DNA from 4 places in the Symplocastrum torsivum genome. Region 2 is predicted to be linked to each of the others. Evidence: riboswitches for the same ligand, from Rfam matches in the RefSeq annotation. Region 2 holds a riboswitch; each other region holds the start of a gene.

Region 1 (7,310 bases), on a different contig from region 2:
TGCCGACTTTAGTGACGCGATTCTCGATGGTGCCCAAGTCAAAGAACTCTGTGCTAAGGCATCTGGCGTAAATTCTAAGACAGGCGTAACGACTCGTGATTCTTTGGGATGTCGATGAGATAATCTAACGTCTATTAGTTCAGTAACAGCAATTCGGTTAAAGACTACCCTCTATTTTCTTAGTCTAGCGGCTTGGCTTGAATGAATTGCAACTGAATTAGGGGGATAAGGCCCCTCGAACGGAATTTCTGAGTACGAGGCTGTAGGGTAAATAATCCTATACCCTAAGCTAGAAAGGAATTCATAGGTGTCTTTAATGCTGTGGGAACTGGTTGCAAAAAATATTTCTAGGGTTTCAAAATACAGAATCGGATGGTATTTCTCTAGAACAGCTTTACCCCCCATCAGCACATCATATTCCATCCCTTCAACATCAATCTTAATCACATCTATCTTGTCTAATTTCTCAAGAGCAACCCATTCATCTAGAGAAAATACTTCTACAGCAATTCCCTTTTGTCCATGCAGAGAACCGTTGCCTCTATAATTTGGATCTTCGTTATAAAAGCCTTTGTAGTTGTGTCGTCCAAGCCCATAGGGCAAAACCGTTACAATCTCTTTGAGTTTAGGATTTAACTCTACATTGCCTTGAAGCCTAGAACGAACTGTTGGTGCTGGTTCAAAAGCATAAATTTTTCCTTGATCGATTAAACTAGCGGCGACTAAGGTAAGGGCACCACAATTCGCTCCAATATCAAGAACTACATCATCTGGGTGGATGACTTTTTTTAAAAAGTTAGTTGTTGTAACGTCGTAGACTCCTGCCAACCAAACGGAGGATTCCATCGGATAGGTTGTATCCACCTCAAAATTTAAATTGCCGCAATAATTAGGAATCAAAAATCTTTGATCTTTAGGGAGGAACTTAGCAAATTTTCCTCCTCCCTTACCTGTTAACTTGCAAAATATCCTGACAATTATTTGTAATAATCGACTATAAGCCCTTATAAAAATACCGTTCATAGAGTCTTTATTCTGTGTGTCAAAATTGCTGAATAAAACAGCCTACAGCGAAAGAGATGCAATTTTCATTTAAGGTTTAATAATATATAGAGCAATTCTCGTTGAGAGTGAGGTACATCTAAGTCTCTTACCAATTCCCTGCGGGTGCGCTTCCTCATCCGGAGGGAGCCTCCGGATGCCAGCGTCACCCAATTCCCAATTCCCCATTCCCGAAGACACAGACTATGGTTTCAAAATCCACGCCGATTAACGCCTCCCCATCTTACCAAGAGTCTATTCAAACCACCCGCCTCGCTGAGAGTTCACCTAGCAATATCAAGCGTGTGGGTGTGATTGGTGGAGGGCAGCTTGCCTGGATGATGGCGGGTGCAGCTAAGGCTTTGGGAATTGAACTAATCATACAGACCCCCCATCCTACTGATCCAGCGGTGGCAATTGCTTCGGACACAATTTTTGCGCCAATTGATGATGCCACCGCGACGGGTGAAGTTGCATCTCGTTGTGATGTCATCACGTTTGAAAACGAATTCATTAATTTGCCAGCTTTGATGCCGTTGGCACAGCAGGGTGTTTGCTTTCGCCCACGCCTAGAAGCCTTAGCACCGCTTTTGGATAAATATGATCAACGCTGTTATCTAGAAGATATTGGCTTACCTCAGCCAGAGTTTATGACACTTGCGGGAGACGTTGGCAATGAGGAATTAGTGTCTCCTGCATCTTCTCTTGCACCGATGAACCTAAGCGAGTTAGAGTTTCCGCTCGTCCTCAAGGCGCGACGCCACGGCTATGATGGGCAAGGCACATTTGTTGTTAAAACTAGTACTGACTTACAGGACATTTGGCAAAAGCTAGGATATGCGCCAGTATTGCTGGAAAAGTTCATTCCTTTTGAACGAGAGTTAGCAGTGATTGCTGCACGTTCTGTTACTGGGGATGTGTTGGTTTACCCAATGGTAGAAACTCAGCAGGAAGAACAAGTTTGTCGTCGTGTTATTGTTCCGGCACAGATTAGCTTAAGTGTTGTAGAAGAGATTAATGCGATCGCACAAACTCTTCTTAACAGTCTTGATGTTGTCGGTGTCTTTGGGATTGAACTCTTTCTCACTACGAGTGGCAAGGTATTAGTCAATGAAGTATCACCCCGCACTCATAATTCCGGGCACTTTACCCTTGATGCTTGTGAAACATCTCAGTTTGAACAGCAACTGCGGGCAGTTACGGGTTTACCCTTAGGAAGTCCTACACTCAATTGTGCTGGTGCCGTAATGGTAAATCTTTTGGGCTATGAACACTCCCAGAGTGGCTACCTCGACAAACGGCAAGAGTTAGCGAGTGTCCCTGGGGCTTTTGTACATTGGTACGGTAAAACGGAATCCCGTCCTGGACGCAAGTTAGGTCATGTCACCGTTCGGTTGGACTCTCAACAGCCAACTGAGGCACAAGCCGTTGCTAAAAAAATTGAATCCCTCTGGTACAGCTAATAAGCTGTTATGCAGTCACCTATTGAACTAATCGGTTTTAGGTTAAAGGGTTTTCCCTTTACCTTTCACCCTTCCCCTTTAACCTTTTTCCCATGAATGCATAATGTAACTTAAAATGCATAGCCGCTAATTACTCTAATCCCTGCACTGTCACTAACAAACCCGTCTGAGTTGCTTGCTTAAGGTATTCCTCAGCCATGCGGTGCGGTATGTTTAGCCGCACAATTTCTCGCTCACCTGTTGCAAACCGTCTTCTCACTTGGAGCAGATTCATCTCTTCTTCAACGATACTTTGGAGAAATTTTAGCTGCTCAACTGACAGAGATATCGTTGGTTCAAGATAGATATGGCATGATAAAGACTCTGGTTCACCTAGTAAAAGAACTGGTTCTGCAATAACAGGATCGAAAATATAGGCAGCAACACAAAGACCATTCATGTAAGCTTTTTTTAGCTCTTCATTAGAGTTTAGAAAATACACGCTACGCTCACAACTTTTACAAAAACGGCGGCTAGCATCTGCCGTTAATTCGAGTTGATCGCACTTGTTTGGACATTTGAAACTGAAATTGCAGTTTAGAATAGCTTCAATCTTGTTCATAATTATAGGGCGAGAGTTCAGTCTCTAACGTAACCTCTACAACCCATGTCCAAGCAAAAATAACCTATTTTATGAAAGGCAAAAGGTCAAATTCTTGACGAATCTCTAAGAGTGAACGATCAAGCAATGGTTCAAAATCGAGAAACGGGACAAAGCACTCCCGCTTACGCGACTTTGACCACATCGAAATCTATTCTGGCAATAGTTGCGGCAATACAAAGAAAATTGAGGTATACAACCAAATTACCCCATGCTCTTTTATCAAGTCGTCGTACATCACACGAATCGCAGGGCTGATAGTTGGATCTTTGATTGTGCGTAGGTGATCACGAAACTTGTAGTTGCTAGTCCACCAAGTTAGTGGGAGAATCTTGAGTTCGTCATACATACTTGTATCACAACCGTATACAACGTGTGAAACATCATGCGCCAGCAAAATTTTTGCAAACTCCGGAGGCAGTTTTCTAGGATCAGTGACGTTCGGATTTAGAGCATAGTATTCCTCTAGCCCATCCCGAAGAGTCTGAATGCTATTTTTGTCCGTGTAGTGAGGGCGGGACATTACCTTATCGGCTACTCTATTTCAATACGAAACAGTTTCGTAAACTATAGTAGCACTCATGAGTGATATCACAAAAAAATTGCCGGGAAGACCCCGCAGTACTCAATCTCATCAAGCAATGTTGCAAGCAACCCTAGAATTGCTGGCAGAAGTTGGTTTTGAGGCGATGAGTATTGATGCGATCGCTACTCGTGCTGGAGTGGGCAAGACAACCATCTATCGACGCTACAACAGCAAAGAAGAACTAGTTGCTGATGCAATAGAGAGTGTCAGGCAAGATGTTGTAATTCCGGATACTGGTAATCTCTGGAGCGATATTGATGCGTTAATCGAGAATGCTGCCCAGATCACGCTTAGTTCTCTAGGGCGACAGACGGTTGCGATGATTATCAGCAGTGCATCAAGCAACTCTCAGTTTGCTCAAATTTACTGGACAAAGTATCTACAACCTCGGCGACAAGCCTTTGCTATTGTGCTGGAACGGGCAAAAGCGAGAAATGAAATTCAGGCAGATTTAGATCCTGGGCTAGTCTTCGATGCAATGAGTGGGATTATGCTCTATGCACTAATCTTTCAACCTACGACTGAATCGTGGGAAGCCTACGTTCGTCGTGCTTTAGGTCTGTTCCTGAGAGGGGCTTCTAATCGCTCCTAAAAATTTTACGCCTTGACCTCTTGACAAAAAGATGCAGGAACCTTTAACGTTTGATTTAATTGAACTAGGTAGCCTAATCTTGTCTGGTACTCATACCCATCGTTGTAGAGTAAGAGCCAGCTTAGAGCGGAGGAACCAAATCTTGGGGCTAATCTCGTAACTTGAGAGAGACACCTTCCAGTCTTAGCCCGTCAGCTAACTCCGTCGGCATTGGGAGGAGTACCTATGACACAAGCTTGATGTAAGCCGTAGTCTCAAGGGTCTCCTAAGTGTAGAGCTGTAAATGAAAATATCAGCTATATGCTCCTGCCTGTCTCATCAAACCCCTACAGATTAACAAAGGCTAAGACGATGACTTACAAAGAATGGAGTCTGCTCATCAAAAAAGAGCTGAACCGTATCGCAGTTGACTATGTTGACCCGTCAGGGCAAGTTTATAGTGAACCGTTCTGCTTCTATACTCTTGATGAGGCATTAACCTACGGAAAAATGTGCATTGACCACTCCATCCGCTCAAAGGTATCCGGCAACAAAGGAATTGTGGCTGTTCAAAACTCAGCTATTGGTTAGGTAATTGTAAGGTGTGCTGCGCTTCTTAAGGAAGGTCGTGTGTTTTCTGGAGGAAACGCAGCAGCTAGCAGAGTGAGTCAGTGAATAATCAGGACAGCGATCGAGGCACTTCATCAAAATTGAGGTCAGTAGGATAAAGTTAGGGTTCTTGTTGCCTAACTGCAATTTGGACAAGATTGTACTCTTGAGAAATTTACATCTCACGAAGGATTTTGCTCCCCTCAGGTGAAGTGCTAAGATAGCAAAAATAAATTCAGTAAGTCAGCCTAATCCAGTTTGCGCTTACAACATTCACTAAACTGTAATGCGATCGCTGGAGCGGAGGAACCAAATTTTGGGGCTTATTTCTGACCTTGTGTCTTCTTAAAGTAGGAGACAAAGAAGAAAGGGACATCTCTCAGTCCTAGCCCGTCAGCTAACTTCGTAGGCATTGAGAGGAGACTGAAGAGTCAGCATTTTCTACTAATATGCGTGAACTCTTTCAGTGTCCTTGGCTGGTATCTGTTCGCATCGTTGTACCTGCCTCGCTCCTGAAAAAGGGTTGTCGTACTCTAAACTTCTGGTGTCTGAGGCAGGAAAAGTTGCTATTAGGTGAAAAACTCCCATGTTCCTGACTCAAAAGCATCTTGTAATCCAAGAAATTGACAAAGTTTTGGCAGATTATCCAGAACACCCTTATCAAGCTGCCTTCTCGATTGAGGAACTGCGCCAAAAGTTAGTTACTCATGTTCTTAAGCATATCCCTGCTGAATGCATGGTCACAGAGATTGAGCAGAAACAACTGAAGAAACCCAATTCTCTATTCCTCACCAAGGAACAACGGCTACGCATTGATGTTTTGATTCGCGGGAGTATTCTGCATCTCCTCCGAGAAAACGCCGACTGGATTGGTCACCGCATTCATCAAGCGAATAACTAATCCAAGAAAAATTTCGGCTAAAACTACACTGAAAACTAAGAGATTCAGACATGATTGAAAAGAAATACCTTTACAACAAAGGGGTCAGCTACAGAAGCTTCTTTGTTTGCCCAATCGTACACCCAAACGGTTACACCTACAGATGTCTTCGTCCTCAAGATAACCCAGAAATTCAACTGGGAGGGGGGCTATTTGCTAGTATTGCGGAAGCTCTAGAAGCTGGGAAGCGATACTTGGATCGGGAGTGGCAGTATCAGCATGAACTGAGCCATTACAAGAGGTTATTGGAGACTCAAACAATTTCCAACGAAGAGTATCACTTGAATAAGTGTTCCCTTGATCAAGCGATTTGGGGACTGTCCTAACGGGACTTAAACAAATTTCAAGCCCAAACGAAGCCCAAAGCAGCGATGTTCGCAAAGCACCCAAGTAACCCTACGCGTACGCCACCCCAAGGAAAGAAACAGCCCAAACTGCGGCTCTTCCAATTGCGCGATGTTGTGGCATGAAACCTTCGTGAGACATTGTGCTACTTGCTTCATCCTTGTGTTAATCGCTCAGAAGCCTAACGGTCAGTTACAACCAGATTTTAGCCTGCACAAACCCTTCCTCGGCGAGAGAGATTCGCTCTTCCAAACACCGCTATCAAGATGATCGCCACAACGCAATTCAGGAGAGCGTATGCGACAGGGGACACCCCAGTTATAAATAGTCCCCACACGTTCAGCAAACCATGAAAAAGCGCCACTAGCAAAATACTGCCTTTAGTGCTGTTATAAATCCAGGTATATATAAAAGCATCTGCCACGATGCTGATAAACCAGACAAAAGGAAACTCAGTCATCAAACTCCTGCTGTGCCAGTTCTAGTTTTAACCAGTCACGATCAATTAACGGGACTTAAACAGATATCAAGCCCAAATAAAGCCCAAAGCCGCTTTGTAAGCTAAGAATACGTCCTGGTTGTGGTTGAGCCACTCCACAAAACGGAAGGACATCGCTGTCCGAAACGCTTCTAATGCGTCAGTAAAGGTGTTTAAAGGTTTCGATGCCCAACGCCTTCTTAATCCTCCAGTTTTTGTATGCCATAAAACAAATGTATAAGCACAAAATACAAGCATGAAATGGCGTATTAGGCTGCGAGAATCTCTAACTTGATATTCAGATAGCCCTAACCATCCTTTTGCTTCCCGGTAAAAAACTTCCACCCAATTCCTTTGACCATAAGTAGTTACTATCCATTCGGCTGTGGCAATGGATGAGTCAACATTTGTAATAAAATAGTCAATATCACTAGAAGAGTCGAAGGTTGAGGCATTCATGACGATAGCAATTGTTCTCGTTCCTTCTAGCTGTGGCAGTTCAACTTCAACCGTTGCCACCCAAACGGTTTTCGGTTTATCTAAATTGAGTTGAATAGGGGTAAAACCCTTAATAGGCAAGGACTGCGCTAACTTATCTAGGCGAATCTCTTGGAGTTTATTTGCCTCGGTTTGAGTT
Region 2 (7,310 bases):
AGCAACGCGCTGGCAAGTGATTCGGGAGCATACCTTTCCCCAGGCTCTACCCGGTATCTTGACAGGTACAATCCTTGCACTTTCACGCGCGATTGGAGAAACAGCACCGCTAATTGTTGTTGGTGCTTTAGCCTATATTTCGTTCACCCCAAATGGATTGCAAAGCCAATTTACAGCTCTACCGATTCAGATTTTTGACTGGGTTTCCCGTCCTCAAACGGATTTCCATAATAATGCAGCGGCAGCAATTATCGTTTTGATGATTTTGCTATTGCTAATGAATTCCACAGCAATCTATCTGAGAAATAAGTTTCAGGTCAACAGATAGTTAGGTATCAAATATTAGACTTTTTCTCACATCGATACCTTGCTCCTAACACTGCTTTTCTTTCTATACTTTCTTGATTCTATGCAGCCTAAATCAGTTACCAATTCTTATAGTTCATCGACAGCTACAGATGAAGCTGTTTTACGAGCGGTAAATGCCTCTGTTTACTATGGCTCATTTTTGGCAGTTCAGGATGTCTCTCTTGATATTTTCAAAAACAAAATTACAGCTTTTATTGGTCCTTCAGGTTGTGGTAAGAGTACACTACTCAGATGCTTTAACCGCTTGAATGACTTAATTTCTGGAGCACGGGTGGAAGGGAGAATTACGTTCCAAGGCGAAAATCTCTACGACAAAAAGTTTGACAACCGCATTGAGGACGTGCGTCGCCGCATTGGTATGGTCTTTCAAAAACCGAACCCGTTTCCCAAGTCAATTTATGAAAACATTGCCTTTGGTGCCCGTATCAATGGCTATCAAGGCAATATGGATGAATTGGTTGAGCGAAGCCTTTCTCAAGCCGCTCTCTGGGAGGAAGTGAAAGATAAGCTCAAACAGAGTGGTTTGTCGCTGTCTGGAGGTCAACAACAGCGTTTATGTATTGCACGCGCTCTAGCAATTCAACCTGAGGTGCTACTGATGGATGAACCTTGTTCTGCTCTCGATCCCATCTCCACACTTAAAGTCGAAGACTTGATGCACCAGCTTAAGGAGAAGTACACGATTGTGATCGTGACTCACAATATGCAGCAAGCTACACGAGTAGCTGATATGACTGCCTTTTTCAATGCCAAAGCAACTGATAAAGGTGGGAAACAGGGCTACTTAGTTGAGTTTGACCAAACAGAAGTTATCTTCCAAACACCAAAGGAAGAAGCAACACGGGATTATGTAAGCGGACGCTTCGGTTAAGCTACTGATAAAGCAGCTTCGCTATCAGCGTTCACTCGTCAGCTTTGGGGGCAACCACGAAGGATTGCCCCTACATTTTTAGGCGATTAGTATGCAGCGCTAAAAGTTCTTAGGCGGCTACTTGAGAGGTTTTGGCAGAAACAGGCGCATTTTGAGAAATTAGTTTCTCATACAGGCATCCAAGCCAGGATGCCACACTATCCCAACTCATGGCAATTTCTACCCGTTGCCGACCTGTTTCCCCAAGTTGCTCTCCCCAAGCCGGGTTTTCGAGGATACGGTCAATTGCTTCGGCAAATGCGGCATCATCTTTGGGCGGTACAAGTAAACCTGTGACTTCTGGCACGACGGTAAACTGCAAGCCTCCAACCTTACTGGCAACGACGGGTGTCCGACAAGCCATTGCTTCAATTGCCACTAGACCAAAGGGTTCATAATGACTAGGTACGACACAAACATTTGCGGCGGCGTAGTAAATCGGTAAGTCGGATTCGGTAAGTCGTCCAGGGAAGGTAGTAATTGCTTCTATACCCAGTTCTTTAACAATACTCTGGATGCGATCGCGTTCAATGCCATCGCTCTCTCCCGAACGAGCACCACCCCCAATGATCAATCTCAAATCACTAGTTCCACGCAACTTAGAGGATGCGATCGCTCTTACTAGTGTCTCAATTCCCTTACGCCGATCAAACCGTCCAACATACAAGGCGACTTTCGCGTCTTCAGGAATCCCCAACTCACCCCGTGCCGTCAGCCGATCAACTGAACCTAAACGCTCAATATCAGTGCCACAGGGAACCATTTCAATTGTTCCTTGGGTAGAAACGAGCTTACGCATGTGTTCCCCTTCTTGGGGACTCGTTGCAACCACGGAATCCACAGTTTCTAAACAGGTTTTTTCTACCGCTAAGCGCGTTGATGCGATCGCAGGTAAGTCACTAACTGACCGATACTTCACCGCTCCTAAAGAGTGGTAAGTATGTACCTGTACCAAAGATTGGTGCTTTTTTAATTCCATCCCAACCCAAGAAGATAACCAATAGTTGGTATGAACTAAGGGATATTGAATACCTTCTTGTTTCTGGAATGCTAGAAATTGCTGAACAAACTCTGGCAGGTAGTTAAAGACAGTATCTCGACCAATAAACTTTTGTGGGCCTGCTGTTAAGCGGATTGTCCGACAGTTCGGTGCATGTTGAACGATAGCGGATTGATCAGGACTGATTCGACGGGCGAACATGTCCACAGACCATCCTTGCTGAGCGAGTGCTAATCCAACTTGGCGCACATAAACGTTTTGCCCTCCAGCCTCTTCTTGACCAATTTCCGCTGCTGGATCGCCACTAACAGAAATTAAGGCAACACGATTCTTTTGATTCACGAACATAGTAGATTTTCACCTCATGGGTAGCTTCCCTGCCTCAGACCCAGGAGTTGACACGAAAATTTCGGCTCCTCAGAGTCTACAGGCAGGTGCAACGAAGCGGACAGTTACCAGCCAAGGACACTGACGAGAACACACAATAAATCTAAAGTGTTGTACTTTCAGTCTCCTCTCCATGCCTACGGAGTTAGCTGACGGGCTAGGACTGAGAGATGTCCTTCTCCTTATTTCCCCCGTTCTCAGAACGAAGTGAAATTGGAAGATTTGCCCCAGGAAATGGTTCCCCCGTTCCAGATTCTGCTTGCGAAATGAACCTTTATTGAAGCAGAAAATAAATTAGGCTGACTTATTACTATGTATGATTATATTAGTATTTTTTAAATAAATCAATATCTCACAAAATTTCTTTTTCTGAAGATTTGCTACTTTATATGGCGATATTCGCCTGAGCTAAGGAACATGGATTAAACAATTTACCAACGGCAAAGCCTGTATAGGCATGGGACGGTCATACTTCTACCCAAAGAATTGAGGTTTATAAATCCATGTTCCCTAACAGTCAAATCAGGTTGTCTCATGCGCTGATTATCAAATTGATTTGAAGGGAAGCTGGGCGAACCTCAAGGATAAATCGGGGAAATTCAATAATAGTGTTCTGATGCAACATGAAAACACTAATAGCTCTCTGTTCTCCTCAATGCTGTATCAGATTTTGCTTTTCTTCAGACCTTGTTAAAAAGGTAGAAAGCTCAATAAACGTAACTTTTCCTTTGCACTTACTCCCCATTCCCCACTTCCTCCTCCCTCTTTCCACTGATCCCTGAGTGCGCCAATCCAAGATAGGATCAGTTCTAATTTTGAAATTTCATTTGTCGTTAATCATGCATATGAAGCGCTACTTGTCACGTCTTCTTGCCCTTGTCTTGGTTGCTGTCATCGGTCTGATGGGATGTTCCTCAAACAGCAGTACCACGGGATTGACTGGGGATTACCGTCAGGATACATTTGCCTTGTTGCAGAGTTTGAGAACAGCGATTGAATTACCGGAAGATGCACCAGAGAAGGCAGCAGCGCAAGCAGAAGCGCGGGGGAAAATTAATGACTTTGCCTCTCGCTATCGTCGAGATAGCTCTGTCGCAACACTTAGTTCCTTTACCACGATGCGAACGGCATTAAATTCTCTGGCAGGTCATTACAGCTCTTATCCCAACCGTCCTCTCCCGAAAAAATTGAAGACACGCTTGGAGCAGGAATTTCAACAAGTCGAGAATGCTCTGAAGCGAGGGTCATAAGGAAGCGACACAAATGTGATCGCGATAACTTAAGCTTAAAACACCAATGGGGTAAGGGTTTGAGCAGTCAAACCCTTCTTTTTTGTGAAAAAATCCTCTTAAGATTGTCCGGAATCGTGAGCCAGAGCCACGAAAGGAAAATTAGCTGAAAAATGTTATATTTGCCGATCTGTTAGCAGTCTGCTAAGACTGAGGACGCCCACGTTCAATTCTTTTGTGGTTTGTAGGAATGTCAAATGGTTTTCTGAAAGGGACGCGATACAGACAGCGTCTCTATCGTGCCGCAGTTGCCACACTCGTGACCACTAGTAGTCTAGTCAGTCAGTCTTGGTGGTTGACGCAAACAGCTCAAGCTCAAACACAGGCATATTGCCAGTTCTCCAACGCGGCGATCGCTGAAAAAGAAAACTTACGAGTCAGCGCCCTAAAAGGCAATGCAGATTCCGATAAACGCTACAAAGCTCTTTTAAAACAACACGCTGACTACTTGCGGCAATGCCGTGATCGCACTTGGCCGAATACCCAAGCCATTTGGTTGCGCTTGTACCCTTGTGATGTTCGTGCAGGATCGATCGATGAGATTCTAGATCGCATTGTTAACCGAGGCTACAACCAAGTCTACGTTGAGGTGTTTTTTGACGGTCAGACACTCTTACCCGTATCAGAGAATCCAACACCTTGGCCCTCAGTTATACGAACACCTGGAAGCGAGAACGTTGATTTATTAGCTCAGGCGATTCAAAAAGGGCATGAGCGGGGGTTACGGGTGTATGCCTGGATGTATACGATGAATTTTGGCTACTCCTACGCCCAGCGTTATGATCGACAAGGCATACTCGCTCGCAACGGTCGAGGCGAAACCAGCTTATCCTTCGTCAAGGATGGCTCCCAAGCCTTCATTGACCCTTACAGCCAGCAAGCCAAGACTGACTACTACCAGCTCGTTCAAGCGATAGCAAAGCGACGCCCTGACGGCATTTTATTTGATTACATTCGCTATCCCCGTGGTTCAGGCAGCGATTCCGTTGTTACCAAAGTCCAAGATTTATGGATTTATGGAGAGGCGGCACAAAAAGCACTGTACGATCGCGCCCTCAACAACAAGGGACGAGAACTCATCGCCCGCTATATCCGTCAAGGTTCGATTAGCGATGGCGACATTGCGGCTGTAAATCAACTCTACCCAGGTGAGGGGCCTGCCCTCTGGCAAGGTCGTACCCCCTCACCGACAGAGACAGTTGCCACGCTCAAATGGCAACTGTGGCAACTCAGTGTTGCTCACGCTGCCCAAGGTGTCATTGACTTTCTCTCTTTAGCCACCCTTCCCGCTCAACGCAGTGGAATCAAAGCAGGAGCCGTATTTTTCCCGGATGGGAATCAAGGTGTCGGTCGAGGTGGATATGACTCCCGACTCCAACCTTGGGATCGATTCCCCGGTTCAATTGAGTGGCATCCAATGTCTTATGGTGTCTGTGGTAATAGTAATACTAGCTGTATCGAATCGTTGGTCAAGCGAGTTGCGGATCGAGCGCCTGGTAATACTCAAGTCATACCTGCACTGGCAGGCACTTGGGGACGACCTGTGAGTAATCGCCCATCCTTAGAAGCCCAGATGCAAGCAATCCGCCGTGTCGCTCCGCAAATCAATAGCGTGAGCCATTTTGCTTATTCCTGGCAAGACCCTCAGTCTGATCGCGATCGCAAATTCTGTCAGATTCAGTAGTTACTAGCTATAGCAGATGGCAGAAGGCTTGACTTCTGCCAAAAGCTGGTGCTTTTTGGCGACATGACAGTCAGCAAGGGTTTAAGCCTCTCCACCAAAATCTTTGATTTGGTGGATTGCATTGGTAACAGGTCTCGTTGCTCTCACCATATTGCATCCATAAAAGCCGTCTGCCTTCTTCACGCTTGCTAAGTTGCTCTAGAGACAAGGGGGAGCAATACTCCCCCAAGGTCTAAGCCACCACAAAATTCACCAGCTTGCCAGGGACAACAATTACCTTTTTAATCTCCTTGCCCTCCAAATAGCGCTGGGCAACTTCCGAGTCACGAGCGTACTGTTCCAATGCTGCACGGTCAGATTGAGCAGGTACAGTTAGAGTGCCACGAGTCTTGCCCATGATTTGAATCACCAAGGTAATTTCATCAGCAACCAAAGCCGCTGAATCAACTTCAGGCCAAGTTTGGGTATGAACTGACGAACTATGACCCGTTATCCGCCACAACTCCTCAGCAATATGAGGCGCGAAAGGGGCTAAAAGCAATATTAGGGCTTCAATCCCTTCTGCATATACGGCTGAATCTTTGCAGCCTGCATCAGTTAGAGCATTACTGAGTTTCATCAACTCCGAGACACCCGTATTAAATTGGTACTCATCCGCTAAATCTTCAGTAACTGATTTAATTGCGGTGTGGATTGCCCGTCGCAAGTCTTTTTCAGGTTTGCTTAAATCACCATCCCCAGAGGAAGGCTTTGCACCCTGATGCGTGGCAAAATCTGTTACCAATCGCCAGACACGGTTGAGGAAGCGAAACTGTCCTTCTACATCCGTTTCTTCCCATTCCAAGTCTTTTTCTGGGGGTGCCTTGAAGAGGATAAACATCCGTGCGGTATCAGCCCCGTACTTATTAATCACGTCTTGCGGCGCGACCCCGTTGTACTTGGACTTCGACATCGTTTTGTAGGAGACTTCCAGCTTTTCCCCCGTTTCCGGGTCTTTGGGGTCACTGGGATCTACTTGGTCAGAAGGAATCCATTTACCCGTTGTCGGATTCATGTAGGTTAAGCCCTGAACCATACCCTGAGTTAGGAGGCGTTGGAAGGGTTCGTCAAAGTTGAGCAATTTGCGATCGCGCAATACCTTAGTAAAGAAGCGCGAGTAAAGTAGATGCAAAATCGCGTGTTCAATCCCACCCACATACTGATCAACTGGCATCCAGTCATTCGTTTTGGCAGGGTCAAAAACTTGTGACTCGTTCCTTGCATCGGGATAGCGCAAGAAATACCACGAGGAATCTATAAACGTATCCATCGTGTCCGTTTCCCGCTTCGCTGCTGTGCCACAACTCGGACAGGACACATTTACCCAATTCTCCAACTGTGCCAAAGGAGAAGCACCCTTACCCGTAAACTCAATATCCTCTGGCAATCTCACAGGTAAGTCGGATTCTGGAACCGGAACAATTCCACACTTAGGGCAGTGAATTACAGGAATCGGCGCACCCCAGTACCGTTGTCGGGAGATTAACCAATCTCGCAGGCGATACTGTATCCGGGCCTTGCCATAACCTTGTTTTTGGGCGAAATCAATAATTGCCTGTTTCCCTTCAACAGACGCTGTGCCATCAAACTCACCTGAATTCGCCATAAATCCAGGATTGGTGTAGGCTTCCT
Region 3 (7,310 bases), on a different contig from region 2:
CAAATCCAAAGCAAGACAGTAAAACGCAACTAGCTGGTTGACAAACGTTTTCGTTGCCGCAACACCAATCTCAATCCCTGCGTGTGTCTCAATAATATGCGGCACCAGCGTCCCAAGAGAGCTTTCCAGACGATTAGTAATTCCTAGGAGTCGTGGCTGATAGGGAGCTAGCAACTCTGCTCTACGCTTTTGTTCCATCTCCAACGCTGCCAGAGTATCAGCCGTTTCTCCTGACTGTGTAACACCAATCGTCAGGGTGTTGGGAGTGAGTGGTGCTGGTGCGTAGCGAAACTCTGAGGCATACTGCACCATTGTGGGAATCCCTGCTAACTGTTCGAGCAGGTACTTTCCGACTAAGCTAGCGTGCCAACTGGTACCACAGGCGAGGATCTGAATTCGCTCTAAGTTCTCATAGAGTGATGCTGGGATGCCTAGCTGAATCGGTGGCTGGAATGCCTGTGGCGGTGTACCATCATCTGTTTCCAAGCTCCAATCATTGTTGAGATAAGCCTCCAGACACGTCCGCACAACTCCAGGCTGCTCGTAAATTTCCTTGAGCATGAAGTGTCGGAATCCCTGCTTTTCAACGAGAACAGGATTCCAGTTGAGGGTACGAGGGGTTTTTTTTAGGCGATCGCCTTCTAGGTTATAGACTTCAATCCCCATCGGCATCAGCCGCGCTAGTTCACCATTGTCGAGAGGCAGAACAGCGCGAGTGTAAGGCACAATTGCTGGCGTATCTGAGGCGCAGAAGAATTCACCTTGACCAAATCCGACAACTAATGGTGCTTGTTGCCGTGCGCCAATTAATTCATCGGGGTAATCAACAGAAATCACTGCGATCGCAAAAGCTCCCTCTAACTGATTCACCGTCTGCCGCACGGCTTCTAAGAGAGGGCTAGCGTTTTGAGATGAGGTTGAGGAGTTAGCAAGATGTTCCGCGATCAAATTAGCAATCACTTCAGTATCAGTATCTGAGCGGAACTCATACCCCTGCTGTTTTAACCCCTCACGCAACTCTCGGTAGTTCTCAACAATCCCGTTATGCACCACCGCAATTCGCCCTGCGCTATCTGTATGCGGGTGAGCGTTGTATTCCTCTGGCTTACCATGAGTTGCCCAGCGAGTATGTCCAATGCCAAGTCGCGCTGGATTTTCCAGGCTCTCTAGCTTTTCACGCAAGTTGTGAAGTTTTCCCTTCGCTCGAACGCGGTGCAGTTCTCCTTCCCAAACCGTCGCGATTCCGGCAGAGTCATAACCTCGATACTCTAGTTTCTCCAACCCTGCCATCAAGATATCTGTAGCCGCTTGGGTGCCGATATAACCAACGATTCCACACATTTACAACATCACTCCTCGCTTCGCACCATGTTTTACAACCTACTTGCCTCTTGATAACACGTCAAGGCAAGAGGGAAGGAGTAGAGACTCCTCCAGAGACGAAAAGGTTGCAGTGTCTACGACTAGAGCAAATCTTTATCGAGCAAAAACTTTTCCCTAATTTTTCGATTGTCAACCCAATCCCCTTCACCAGAGGAATGACACTAAGACAAAAAAAAGAGGAGGCACAGGGCTTCCTCAATGAAATCAAAATCTAAACGCATCTTATCGACGCTTGCTATAGCAGCACCATAACCGTAAAAACTGAGAAGTCTTGACGGAATGGTTAGTATGCTAAACCCATACTGCGGGTAGTTTCAGCATTACTGAGGTATACCCGAATGCTCAGAAAGTCAGTAGGACAAGCCGTTTCGCACCGCTTGCAACCTACACAGTCTTCTGTGCGAGGTGATGAAGCAATTTGACCTGCTTTACAGCCATCCCAGGGAACCATCTCCAGGACGTCTGTGGGGCAAGCCCGAACGCACTGGGTGCAACCAATGCAGGTATCGTAAATTTTGACGCTATGAGACATTTAATAACGGCTCCAAACGAGAGTTCTCCACTCAATAAGCGAGACTCAGGATCAAGGGCTAGTTTACCGCAGCGCTTTCATCCCCTGAGACATGAGGTTACAGAACTTCAAACTCTTTAATGAACAGGAGGGGTGGGGTGATGAAGGGGTGAGTGATAGGGAAAGCAATACTAATACTCTTAATTAGATTGAACTGGGTGTTAGTAGGAAGTAGAAATCTTATCCCTTCAATGCTCTTTTCTTAACACGTAGGTTTTGCTTCAAGTAAACAGTACATCACTCAATAAGTCTGGTTAATTCTACCAACCAGATGCGGTTTCCCTAACTGACTCTAGGGTTTAGACTCGGCATTATAGAAGAGTGTGAAGTGAAGGTTGATGCACAAGAGCAAGAGAGGAAATTCAGCTATGGCACTGATTCGTTGGCAACCGTTCCAAGAAATGGAAACCTTACGCCGTCAAATGGATCAAATGTTTGATGAAATGATTGGAGTTAATCACGACACGTTTAGAACTTGGCAGCCTGCAATCGAAGTTCAAGATGCGGAAGATTGCGTAATTCTGCGGGCGGAAATTCCTGGCGTTGAAGGCAAGGATTTGGATGTTCGCGTAACTCGTGAAGCTGTTGCAATCACTGGTGAGCATCGCTATGAGAAGAAAGCTGAAGAAAAAGGCTTCTTCCGCTCTGAGTTCCGCTACGGTAAGTTTCAGCGTGTGATTCCTCTACCTGTTGCCGTTCAAAATGATCAAGTCAAAGCTGACTTCACGAATGGCATTCTGACGCTGACACTGCCTAAGGTAGAAGCGGCTAAAAATCGTGTAGTTAAGCTCAATCTAGGCCAGCAGCCTGCGGCAGGGATTGAAGCTTCTAGTGAGCAGCAAGCTAACACTGAAACTAACGATGTTTGGGAGTCCCAACCGACTGAGCCTGCTGCTGTATAAGACTAATTAAGCTGAATAATTGCTGTGCGTGACAGCTTGGTTTAATGACTTGCCGCTGAGATAACTCAGCGGTTATTTTTTATCTTTAAGGATATTTATAAGAGTAGCTAGTACAGCGGACGAGAAAGTTTTTCACCTGTCCTAATCACTCACAAAATCTCTTGCTCCTTTTGTAACTGGTGAGTTATTGCCGCAATTTGCGATCGCACACAGTCTTTTTCCTGTTGAACTAAGATGGTATCGCCGAGTGAGGACAAACCCATGTCAAGGTTCAAGAAGCTTTTAGCCAAGGTTGGAATCGGTGCAGCAACCGTAGATGCTCGTCTGTTCGATGATTTACTCGTTCCCGGTGAGCTACTCAATGGTGAAGTCAATATCACAGGTGGGGATGTTGAGCAAGAGATTGACGATATCTACCTGTATATTGGTACGCAATACAAACGGGAAGTTGACGATCGCACCGTGACTGAGGAGTGCATATTGGTAAAATATCGCCTCTCAGAACGCTTCAACTTACAGCCAAGAGAAGCCAAGGTTATCCCCTTTTCTTTCCCTCTTCCCTATGAGACACCGCTGACGATGCGAGATCAACCCGTTTATCTGCGGACTGGGTTGGATATTTCTACGGCGATAGACCCAAAAGACACAGATTACATCCAGGTGCGTCCACACCCGTTGATGCAGCAAGTACTCAACGCGATCGAGAACCTTGGCTTTCAACTCTATAAAGTTGATTGTGAATACAACCCGCATTTCGGGAGTCAGTATCCATTTGTTCAAGAGTTTGAGTTTCGACCTTTTGGCAATTACCGGGGGCGTTTGGATGAGTTGGAAGTCGTTTTCGCACTCCAGTCCAATCAGTTGGAAGTTTTCTTAGAAATAGATAAACGGGCGCGTGGCTTTGGTGGCTTTTTAGCAGAAGCTTTCGATATGGATGAACGCTACTTTCGCTTTCATGTAACACAAAATTACCTGAACTATCCGTTAGAATTGGAAACCAGAATTAATGACATTATCCAAAGCCATCTACATTAGGGCATTTCGGTAAAAGATTTATCAATCTCATCCAGGAGTCTGATAAATTTTTTAAGAGTAAGGTTAGTAAAGTAGTAGGGTACCTTATTTAAGGCACCCTATCAGTAGAGTTGTCATGTATAGCAAACGGCAGAGGACAGAGGGCTTTTATGCAGAAGGAAAAAGATTAACTGGTCTAGGTTTCAGTAATTGACTTTGTCCTAATTGCCTTGGCGACTGCTATAAGTCCTAGTATTTAAATTAAATAGTTGTCATTCACAAGTTATTCACAACTTCTGGCTAACTTAGTAAGTAATCAGGATTAAGCCTGAGTCGTAGCGTTAAGTTAAAACTTTATCTGTAAACCGCTAGCCAGCAATCTCGAAAACTGTTGACTAGCTTATGACTTACTAAAACCCAGATCAATAGGGTCTGGGTTTATTATTTGTACTGCCTCATCCCAGGTGGTTTCTTAGCAAAAGCTTTCGATATTGATGAACGCTACGTTCACTTTCAAGCGACACCAGATCACCTGAACTATCCGTTAGGTCACAGCGCTCAATAGATTTGCGAAAAACCTGAGGGCTTTAGTCAACCCCCAGGTTTTTACTAAATTCGAGACGCGCTTAAATTACATCAGTCCCCAGTAGTGCAATACACCCTGTCCAGAGAAGAATTCAATAGCGATCGCAATCACAAATCCGAGCATTGCTAGCCGCCCGTTCCAAATCTCTGCTTGTGGGCTAAATCCGCCTACCCAAGCGTTGCGTTGTTCGGGATTGGTAATAGGTGGTGTTGGTGTTGGTACGTTAGTCATTTGCTTTTCTCCTTACCTTGATTAATTAGTCAGTTCTATTCGACTTACATCAAGCCCCAGAAGTGCAGAACGCCTTCGTTTGAAAATAGCTCAATCCCGATAGCGATGACAAATCCCAGCATTGCAAGGCGACCGTTCCAGATTTCGGCTTGTGGGCTGAAGCCAAACTTAACAGCATTGCGATCTTCAGGATTGGTAATTGGTGGTGTTGGTACGTTAGCCATTGGTTTGATTCCTTTTATTGATTACTGTATTAAAGGATTGCTCTTGATACGGATGCTTTCGGCTTATAGAAGACCCCAGAAGTGGAGAACACCTTGGTTCGTGAATAATTCGGTCAGCAGTGCGGCGACAAAGCCAATCATGGCGAGGCGACCGTTCCAATTTTCCGCTTGGGGTGTGAAACCTGATTTCCAAGCATTGCGATCTGCTGGATCTGTAATCGGCGGTGTTGGTGCGTTTTGCATGGTTACTGATCAGCTTCCTGACGACTTGGTTGTTTCTTTTCGTCTTATATTAAGTAATGTAACGCAAATTTTGAAATTAAGCTCTCTGTCTGAAGTTATAGGCTGCCAAATTTGTGAAAGCAAAGCAGGATGAAGTCCCTCGTTCCTTAATAGATGCGAGAGGCACGAGAGAAATCGCCTATTGGTTTCAACGGCTGATTAGCCGGAGGAGTGTCAACGTAACAGTTGATTCCGGTAGTCAGCGTAAGTCCGAATTCAATCCAGTGGGAATACCCAGTACTGAACAGGGGAAATGGGTACCTAGTTGCTGAATGATCGGATGACTAACCGAATTACAACCCAAGAACAGTAGAGTTGCCGCTTCTGATTCAACAACTTCTCTCAGTTCACTTGCCACGTCACCAAACCGTAGATGCGCTTTGAAGGAACCCCGCCATTCTTCAGCCAAACAACGTGCTTGCCACAAAATTCGATCAGCCTGCTCAAATGAATCTGCTTGGCAAGAGGTGGCTTTGGGACGGCGTGATTTTACTGATTTCTTTGATGATGTAGCTAAGGCTTGGGGTTGGGTTTCGGTCAAAACAGATAGCTTAGACTTCTTTAACGATGTGTTTAACAACTCTGATGGCGACTGATGTTTTGACAAGTCGCTAGCACTAGCCGTGTTCAAGCCATCTGAATACTGATTCTTTTGATTTTCATCAACGACGTAGACAACTTGAACCGTGACTTGCTTTTGTGTAACCAAACGAGTTTGATGAGCAATCCACATCGTCAAGTCCAAAGCCGTTTGACTGCTAGGAGAGGCATTGTAGCCAACAACCAGGTTTACCGATTTTGTAGAGTTTGACCACTTGGCAGCCGCTGAAGCGGGTTCAGGCAGCAACACCATTTGTTCAATTAAATCATTGCGATCCATCGCGCCTTCAAGACGCACTAACATTGGCTTGATGTTCACTGTTTTTAACCTCTCTTAGAAGAAAACGATAGATAAGTGAGAGGTGGGTCAAGAACAGATACCTCAGTTGTGTCCCAGAACATAGAGGTATCTGTAAGGAGACTCCAATTGCTTTTTGTTACAAAAGCGATAGTCTTGGTACTCCTAGCATCGCCGACGGAGTTTGTTGACGGGCTAAAACTGGAAGATGCCTCTCTCATGCCGGAGATTAGCCCCAAAAATTGGTTCCTCCGCTCCCAACCGAAAGCTGACAGCTAAATTCTGTCAGCTTGTGATTGAATTAGGCTGCCCACTCAAAAATAAAGTTAAGGGATTGTACGCTACTCGTCTTGGTTGAAATATCGATCCAGGAAGTTCAAGGCATGGTTACGCAATTCAAAATAGTCTTTTGATTCGCGTAGTGCTTGGCGATCGCGTGGATGGGGAAAAGGTACCTCCAAAATCTCTCCGATTCTAGCATTAGGTCCGTTCGTCATCATCACAATGCGATCGGACATATACAGAGCTTCATCAACATCATGAGTTACCATCATTACCGCTTGCGGGTTGTTCTCCCAAATGTCGAGTACCTGTCGCTGCAATTTACCGCGAGTTAGTGCATCAAGCGCCCCAAACGGTTCATCCATCAGCAACATTTTAGGACGAATCGCTAACGCTCGCGCAATACCTACTCGTTGTTTCATTCCACCAGAAATTTCATCCGGATATTTATTCGCCGCTTGCGTCAAATTCACCATTGCCAGATGTTCGCTGACAATCTGCTTTTTCTCAACAGGAGAAGCATTTTTGAGTACTTCATCAACCGCTAACCGGACATTTTCGGTTACTGTCAGCCACGGCAGGAGAGAGTAGTGCTGAAACACCATCATCCTCTCTGCGCCAGGTTTACGAACCTCTTTGCCCTCCAGTCGTACCATTCCGGAAGTTGGCTTTTCCAAACCAGCGACCATCTTGAGTAGCGTTGATTTACCGCAGCCAGAGTGACCAATTAGAGATATATATTCATCATCAGCAATGGTGAGATTGACATTATCTAAAACAACCAGCTCCCCACCCTCTGAATTGGGGTAAGACTTTACAATATTTTCAATTTCGAGAAATCCTGCTCCATTAACGGTTCGAGAATTAGTCTTGTCAGAAAAAGAAGTAGATTTTGTCATAGAATGCTCCGCGAAGAAGTTTAAGGTTTAGGGTCTTA
Region 4 (7,310 bases), on a different contig from region 2:
ACAGGGACAAATCCTACTGTAAGATTGGGTTTTTCCAGGCTGCTAGGATCTACAACGGGTTCGACAGCTTCGGCAGTTTTCGAGAGTCCATAGGGTGCGGTAACTCCCTTAATGGCACAAGATGACAAGGCGAATCCTGCTGCCGATGCGCCCATTTGTTCAAGAAATCTTCGTCGGTTCAAAGAATTCATGGCGGTATTACTAATGTTGTTAGTTCTTATGATGAATGGCTAGCAGTAACGATTCAGCTATGACCGTAGCTGAAATTTACGCAATGTCAGTGAGGCGTAGATTTAGTTGGTAGTTGCAGTGGGTCGTCGGTGAGTGACTAGAGATTCAATTTTGCCCAAAATGTAGTCAAGCACTAGCCCCGTTACACCAATCACAACCACTGCCAAGAACACGGAACTCAAGTTTAAGCGGTTCCATTGATCCCAAACGAAGAAGCCGATGCCAATACCACCGGTGAGCATTTCAACAGCGACGATGACTAGCCAAGCAATTCCTAAACTAATCCGCAAGCCAGTGAAGATGTAAGGTAAGCTTGCCGGCCAAATGATTTTTGTAATCTGTCGCCAACGAGGCATTTCTAGAACGCGGGCAACATCCAGATAATCTTTTTGAACGCTGGATACGCCGAGTGCTGTGTTGATAATCGTCGGCCACAACGAGGTGATAAAGATAACAAAAATTGCTGAAGGTTCTGCCAGGTTGAAGATGGCGAGTGCGATCGGTAGCCAAGCCAAGGGTGATACAGGCTTAAAGACTTGAATCAGAGGATTGAGAGTTAGCATCGCTGCTCTGGACATCCCAATCAGAAATCCCAAAGGAATTGCCACAGCCGCACCCAACGAAAATCCCAGTAATACCCGCCGCAGACTTGCCAGCAATAACCAACCGAGTCCTAAGTTACCAGGGCCTTTCCGAAAGAACGGGTTGGCGTATTCTGCGCTATCGAGAAGTGCTTGAAGCGGGGTGGGCATTAATTCTGTTAAGAATGTTGCAGTAAACCACCACAGCAGAATTACTCCCAAAAACCCTAGGGCAGGCAGCAAAACTACATCTCTTACAAGTACTGGTTTTGCTTTTTTCCAGGTAGCTTGTCCAGCGACAGCGACGATCGCTGCCAAATTTAGCTGAAACAACATATTGCAATGCCTCAGACTCAACAACAGGTACACAAAACTGAGCAGTACCAGCCGGAGAAACTGACAAAATCAAGACATTGCTAAAAAATGCCGATCTTTTCAGAGGTCTCCTCTCAATGCCTACGGAGTTAGCTGACGGGCTAGGGCTGAGAGATGCCCCTCTCTACTTACTTAAAAGTTGGAGAATACGCCCCCAAGAATGGTTCCCCCGTTCCTTACTTCACCTTGCTTACAGATGAACGTGTTGGCGAAGCTTTTGGATTAGGCTGACTTACTCTAGTTAAGGATGAAGAATAACACAGTTTTTCCGGATTCTTGTTCTTTCTAAAGAAATAGTTAACATTAACCGTTTATGCGGCTCAAACCCCCTTAGGGATTGAATTATAGCTCTTCAGCAGTCAGCTTAAGAGCGGTCAGCTTTCAGTCGAATAGGCTCCGGCTAGGGCGCATAGCCTCCCGTCGATGTCCTAACCTAGGTGGCGGCAGTTATACAAGAGAATTAACAAAATCGGCATCCCGCCCTTCAATTTCAAATAAGTGATCGCTAATTGAGTTACGTCTCACTAGCATCAAGCGAATCTTCAAAGATTGCCCCTCGCCGGGTCAAATCCAGCTTTGCTTCCTCAGAAATTCCTAAGTTGTTTCCAAATACAGTATTTTTCACGCTAGCACTACTTAAATCAGCGTCAATGAGGTTAGCCCTCAGCAACTTAGAATGGCGCAAGTTAGCTCTCACTAATCTTGCTCCTTGAAGGTTGACCATAGATAAATCGGCACGGCTGAGGTCAGCATCTGTCAAATCTCGTCCTTCTGCTCCCTGATTGACAATTTCCCAAATTAGATGCCATTTAGCATCAAGTTGTGTCGCCTCGTTGATTGTTGCCCCTTCAAGCAGTGTCGTACTCAAGTCAGCACCGTTAATTATTGCTTCCTCTAGATTAGTATTGCGCCAATCGGCACTATGAATCGTTGCCTCCTCTAGGTTTGCCCGCCTCAAGTCTGCTCCTTGAAAATTTGCCTCGCTGAGGTTGGCATGGCTCAAATCTGCTCCCTGAAGATTTGCCTCGCTGAGGTTAGCATTACTCAGGTCAGCACCCTTTAGGTTTGCCTCGCGGAGGTTAGCGTTACTCAAGTCAGCCACTTTCAGGTCAGCGACTCTCAAGTTTGCCTTGTCAAGATTTGCTTCGCTGAGGTCAGCGACTCTCAAGTCTGTTCCCCTAAGGTCAGCACCTGTTAAAACCGCACCACTGAGGTCAGTACCCCGGAAGATAGCTGCGCTTAGATCAGCCCCTTTTAAATTTGCTCCACTCAAGACGGCCCCACTTAGATCAGCTCCTTTCAGATTTATCCCGTTCAAATTTGCATCACTTAAGATCGCATCACTTAGATCAGCCACTCTAATGTCAGCACCACTAAGGTTGGTATGGCTGAGGTTGACATTAGTGAGATTCGCATGGCTGAGGTTAACTTGGCTGAGGTCGGCTCCCTTGAGGTTTGCTCCTCGAAAGTCGGCATGGCTCAAGTCAGCCTGATTCAAAATTGCCTCGCTCAAAATTGCCGCCCTTAAGTCAGCGTTATTAAGGCTGATATTACTGAGGTTTGCCCTGCTCAGGTTGGTACTGCGGAGGTTAGCGCCACTAAGGTTTATCCCTTGGAGGTTTGCCTCGCTCAGGTTGCTACCTGCAAAATCTTCAGCCGGATTTAGGTCAGCTATCCTCGCTAATTCCAGAAAGGCTTGGGTTTGGCACTCCATCACTCGCTGGGTCAGGTCTTGAACTTCTAGGCAAAATTCTTCATTAGTCATATCGTAGTTGTTGCCGACTGAGATAAGGCTTTAGTTTTCGCTTGAGCAACAGTTGGGCAATTCCTCTTTCTAGGACTGCTAGCTGGTTTCGGCTAATGTTTGGCGACCACAGTCCCTGCGTCTGTGTCAGATAGACATCTTTCAGTGAGACTTCAAATGTTGCTTCTATATAGCAAGGTAAGGCGATCGCTTTTAGGGTTGCTAACTTTACATTGTTTATTGAGCCGTTCAAAATTGGCTCACCTGTTTCTACTTCAAACACCCAGGCGGGATTCTGCTGTGAACCCTTCGTCGTTACTTGAAAGGCAACCAACTGAGACGGATTGGTTTTGTCTTCAGTGAGTTCTGTCCCCCTTTTCCCTAAACTGTTATCTTCGCTCTGGATAACAGAACTTTCTACAGTCTTTTGTGCTTGATTATCTTGAGAGTCTTGCTCTTGTTGGCGGTGAGAAAGTTTTAAGGAACCCGATAACTCACGAAACTCATAGGGAATACTACCGTTTTTCAGTCTTAGCTTGAGTTCTCCACCTTTTAAGCCAAATTTAACGTGACCCCCAATTAGAGGCTCACACTGCTCGTTGAAGTTAATCGTTAAGTACAGGTCAATCTGACCAGGCTGAACGGGAGTTCCTTGTAGTTTCATGGATAGGCAGCCTGGACATCGGTTCTCAAGCGAGCTTTCCTGAGCCGATGAGGGGAGAGGTTGTTGCATTGCCAAGCATCAAATAAATCGTTCAGTTGGTTGCCTACCAAGCTAGCACGAGGCTTCAGTTCAAAAGTGTTATTTGTTGTTTGTTCTTCGTTATTAGTATTACTAGACTCAAACAACTGTTCAGTCATTTGATTAACTACTTTTATAGTTCCTGAAGATGTTGTTACGATTAATCAGTCTCGCAGAATATGGCACTTTATCTAGATAAAATCTGTGAAGAAGTTGTGAAGTAATTTCTGCTGTCAGCCTTATTTAAAAAACAACTCAAAATCCTGGCGTGATTAGAGTTGAATCTTCAAAAATTGCCCCTCGTCGTATCAGGTCAAGCTTCATTTCATCAGAAAGCCCTACGTTATACCCAAACCTAGCCTTTTGTACATTTGCACGACTCAGGTTAGCATTCCTTAGATCAGCACGACTCAGGTTAGCACCGCTTAGCTGGGCACTACTTAAGTTAGTGTTCATCAATTTAGCAGCAACTAAATTCGCACGGATTAGGTTGACACCAATTAATTTTGCCCCAATCAATTTTGCACTAATTAATTTTGCACCTCTAAGGTCAGTACCACTCAAGTCAGCACGGCTCAAGTCAGCACTACTTAGGTTGGCACTCACCAAATTGGTACTAATTAAATTAGCACCACTGAGGTTAGCACCACTGAGGTTAGCACCGCTTAGGTCAGCACCGCTTAGGTCAGCTCCAATCAAGTCAGCACTAATTAGCTCAGCGCGGCTTAGGTTGGCACTAATCAAGTTAGCACCACTGAGGTCAGCAAGGCTGAGGTCGGCACCACTCAGGTTAGCAAGACTAAGGTCAGCATCACTCAAGTCGGTTTCATTCAGGTTTGCCCCCCTCAAGTCAACACCACTTAGGTCGTCGCCACTTAGATCTTCACCACTGAGATCGACACCAACAAAATCTTCAGTAAGATTTAAATCAGCAATTTCCGCTAGCTCAGAAAAGCTCTCTGTTTTTGCTCCCATAATTTGCTGGATAAGGTCTTGAACTTCCAAGCGAAATTCGTCATTAGTCATATCGTAATTGTTGCCGACTCAGATAAGGCATTAATTTTCGCTTGAAAAAGTGACGAACAATCGCTCTTTCGATGATTAGACGGCGTTTCTTGCTGATGTTTTGTGGCCAGAGTCCTTCAGCCTCAGTCAGACAGACATCTTGTGGCAAGACATGAAAGATTGCTTCCACATAGCAGGGTTTGGCTTTTACATTGATAGTTGCTAGTAAGGCGTTTTTGAGTAACCCTTTCAACACAGGTTCACTTGGCTCTACTCCAAAAACCCAAACTGGAATTTCTTCTGAACCTTTAATTCTTGTCTGGCAAGTAGTGAACTGAACATTATCAGGTCTCTCGGTTGTTTTTTTGGGACTGGGGTTTGTTTTTTCTTCGAGTTTCCCCTTACCCATGGAAGCTTCTCTATCACTTTGATTTTCAGAGTCTTCTTGCTGTTGCTCCTGCTGGATGGCAAGCTTACAGGAGCCAGATAAGTGACTCGATGACAAGGAAATTTTGCCATTCTTCAACTTGACGCTCAGTTTGCCACCTTTTAGTCCAAATTTAACGCGACCCTCAAGCAACTGCTCCCGCTGTTCGTTGAATTGGATAGTCAAGTGCAGATTAATTGGTGTTGTTGTCGTAGATTGTGACGGTTTCTGCGTCTGACTCGGAATGGTTTCCAATTTCATGAATAAGCAGCCTAAGCACTTGTTCTCAGGTTCTTGCGGAGGCATTGCGGAGACTGGTTTTTGCATTGCCAAGCACCAATCGTTCAGGTTGTTGCCTATAAGCTACCATGATGCTTTGAGCTGTTGCTTATCTATATTAGAGAACTCGGTATCACAAGCTCTCGGCGGATAACGATACATTCTCCATCTGAAAGGATGAAGGCTTCTCTTTTGCCAGAATATTAAATTATAAATAAATTTTGAGGGAGTCGGGATGTATCCCAAACAAAAAACTCATTGCCGTGCTATCCAAGCTTGTGATTGGTCGATTGAGCAATTGCCTGGATTAAGTGTTCAAGACCAATCAAAGCTTAGAGAATTGGGCATTACAACAACAAAACAACTGCTACAAGAAGCCAGCACATCACAATCACGACAAGCACTGGCAAGTCAGTTGTCAATAAAAGTTCAGTACGTGAACAAATGGGTTGCTCTGGCAGATTTAGCGCGTGTCTCCGGTATCGGTTGCCAATATTGTGGGCTATTGTTACACGCTGGGATTTGTTCTGTAACTCAGCTTGCTCAGACTCCTACCCATAAATTGCATCAACAAATTTTACGGCTGCAAGTGGCAACCCTGCAACGCCGTGACCTCTGTCCTCCTGTGGAGGAAGTAGCAGGATGGATTAAACAAGCACGAATGTTGGTGGTTAGTTGAGGGTTGGTGGTTGATGGTTGTTGGTAACTAATCTTTTGCTAAGACGCCATTGAGGAAAATATCAGCAATTCCTTCTGCCATTTCTTGCATTGCTTGGGGGGAGGCTCCTGGCTCCATAATGGTTTCATGACTGAAACCCGCAACAGCAAACATTCCTAAGAACACCTGCGCGACTATCTTGGGGTTGGTGCGACGATAGATGCCTCGATCCATCGCTGTTTGGAAGAAGGCTTCTGCAACATCGGTCATTTTCATGATCACGTCTGACTGAATGCGATCGCGTAATTCTGGATGAAACTGCGCTTCCATAAAGCAAACCTTCATCATGTCAGCGTTTTCACGCATCCGCATCATGCGTCGCCGCATCACTTGGGCGACAGCTTTATAGCTACCCATCTCGCTGAGTTCTGTCAGCAAATCCGTGAGAATCTCTACCCAGCCTTGCGTTGCCACTTCGATTAAGATTGCTTTCTTATTCTCGAAATGGCGAAACAGCGTGCCTTCTGCGACACCAGCCGCTTGAGCCAAATCGCGAGTAGTTGTACCGTCATATCCCCGACGTGCAAACAAACGTTGCGCTGCCTGGAGGATGCGGTTTCTTGTCTCCGTCTCTGACTGAGGAGGCCGATTTAAAATTCGCATCGAAGTATAAAACAAAAGTTGTAGCGCTATTGTGCAACAGCTTGTCTAATAATTGGCAAAAGTGTCATAGTTCCTCACAATTTCCTCCCCAACACAAGGGAGTAGGGAAGGAAGAGAACCCTTCTCCTGAGTTCTGCCTTGGATTAGATACAAATTGAGCTTTATCCTATCTAATGGAAGAAGATAAAGAACCCTATTTTACTATATGAACTCAAACTATCAGCTAACTAAAAAAGTCTGTATTCATTACCCTGCTGTAGGTTTAGATACTTTAATTGCATCATTAAAGCCTTAATCTTATTTTAAGCTTGTTAAGCCGCTAACAACTTAAAAGAGAGTAAGCTCTCAGGAAAAAAACACACAGCACCAACGAACTGAATTAAAAAAGCTTTAGTCGAAGTGACTATTAGTAACTGTAAGGTTCAAAAAGTAAAAGCTTTAATACCTTCTTTTTTAGGACTATTAGCTACTTAATGCAGAAACACGGGTCTTGTCTAGGAGAGCTTTTGGTCGCTTAACAAGTCTGCTGTTTAGATGCATTTCAGATGAAGACAGCATTTTTTATAAGGGAGAAAGCCGTGTTTAATATCAAAAACATATCTCTT

The links. A riboswitch is a leader RNA that binds a small molecule or an ion and turns the genes downstream of it on or off. The one in region 2 is predicted to bind cyclic di-AMP.
Region 1: another riboswitch for cyclic di-AMP. It lies ahead of AC5JL3_RS02835 (hypothetical protein); the one in region 2 lies ahead of AC5JL3_RS28220 (glycosyltransferase).
Region 3: another riboswitch for cyclic di-AMP. It lies ahead of AC5JL3_RS33955 (universal stress protein); the one in region 2 lies ahead of AC5JL3_RS28220 (glycosyltransferase).
Region 4: another riboswitch for cyclic di-AMP. It lies ahead of ntrB (nitrate ABC transporter permease); the one in region 2 lies ahead of AC5JL3_RS28220 (glycosyltransferase).

Annotation. Positions count from the first base shown of each region.
Region 1 covers NZ_JCACKQ010000010.1:498-7,807, forward strand. Annotated here, with positions in the region: gene AC5JL3_RS02805 (pentapeptide repeat-containing protein) at 1-118, shown strand, start outside; gene AC5JL3_RS02810 (FkbM family methyltransferase) at 172-1,023, opposite strand; gene AC5JL3_RS02815 (5-(carboxyamino)imidazole ribonucleotide synthase) at 1,248-2,504, shown strand; gene AC5JL3_RS02820 (hypothetical protein) at 2,635-2,943, opposite strand; gene AC5JL3_RS02825 (hypothetical protein) at 3,296-3,667, opposite strand; gene AC5JL3_RS02830 (TetR/AcrR family transcriptional regulator) at 3,726-4,322, shown strand; cyclic di-AMP (ydaO/yuaA leader) riboswitch at 4,427-4,547, shown strand; gene AC5JL3_RS02835 (hypothetical protein) at 4,674-4,892, shown strand; cyclic di-AMP (ydaO/yuaA leader) riboswitch at 5,180-5,337, shown strand; gene AC5JL3_RS02840 (hypothetical protein) at 5,497-5,811, shown strand; gene AC5JL3_RS02845 (hypothetical protein) at 5,862-6,176, shown strand; gene AC5JL3_RS02850 (hypothetical protein) at 6,401-6,655, opposite strand; partial or broken gene AC5JL3_RS02855 (IS701 family transposase) at 6,722-7,310, opposite strand, start outside.
Region 2 covers NZ_JCACKQ010000115.1:138,039-145,348, reverse strand. Annotated here, with positions in the region: gene pstA (phosphate ABC transporter permease PstA) at 1-328, shown strand, start outside; gene pstB (phosphate ABC transporter ATP-binding protein PstB) at 410-1,240, shown strand; gene AC5JL3_RS28220 (glycosyltransferase) at 1,350-2,627, opposite strand; cyclic di-AMP (ydaO/yuaA leader) riboswitch at 2,786-2,936, opposite strand; gene psb27 (photosystem II protein Psb27) at 3,512-3,916, shown strand; gene AC5JL3_RS28210 (family 10 glycosylhydrolase) at 4,146-5,639, shown strand; gene leuS (leucine--tRNA ligase) at 5,872-7,310, opposite strand, start outside.
Region 3 covers NZ_JCACKQ010000133.1:32,452-39,761, reverse strand. Annotated here, with positions in the region: gene glmS (glutamine--fructose-6-phosphate transaminase (isomerizing)) at 1-1,341, opposite strand, end outside; gene psaC (photosystem I iron-sulfur center protein PsaC) at 1,667-1,915, opposite strand; gene AC5JL3_RS33980 (Hsp20/alpha crystallin family protein) at 2,323-2,856, shown strand; gene AC5JL3_RS33975 (sporulation protein) at 3,118-3,891, shown strand; gene AC5JL3_RS33970 (chlorophyll A-B binding protein) at 4,502-4,687, opposite strand; gene AC5JL3_RS33965 (chlorophyll A-B binding protein) at 4,732-4,911, opposite strand; gene AC5JL3_RS33960 (chlorophyll A-B binding protein) at 4,975-5,154, opposite strand; gene AC5JL3_RS33955 (universal stress protein) at 5,393-6,112, opposite strand; cyclic di-AMP (ydaO/yuaA leader) riboswitch at 6,249-6,375, opposite strand; gene AC5JL3_RS33950 (ABC transporter ATP-binding protein) at 6,433-7,272, opposite strand.
Region 4 covers NZ_JCACKQ010000133.1:23,848-31,157, reverse strand. Annotated here, with positions in the region: gene AC5JL3_RS33945 (ABC transporter substrate-binding protein) at 1-191, opposite strand, end outside; gene ntrB (nitrate ABC transporter permease) at 294-1,148, opposite strand; cyclic di-AMP (ydaO/yuaA leader) riboswitch at 1,252-1,408, opposite strand; gene AC5JL3_RS33935 (pentapeptide repeat-containing protein) at 1,702-2,952, opposite strand; gene AC5JL3_RS33930 (hypothetical protein) at 2,945-3,595, opposite strand; gene AC5JL3_RS33925 (hypothetical protein) at 3,592-3,792, opposite strand; gene AC5JL3_RS33920 (pentapeptide repeat-containing protein) at 3,929-4,699, opposite strand; gene AC5JL3_RS33915 (hypothetical protein) at 4,692-5,366, opposite strand; gene AC5JL3_RS33910 (DUF4332 domain-containing protein) at 5,620-6,063, shown strand; gene AC5JL3_RS33905 (TetR/AcrR family transcriptional regulator) at 6,091-6,705, opposite strand; gene AC5JL3_RS33900 (sodium/glutamate symporter) at 7,251-7,310, shown strand, end outside.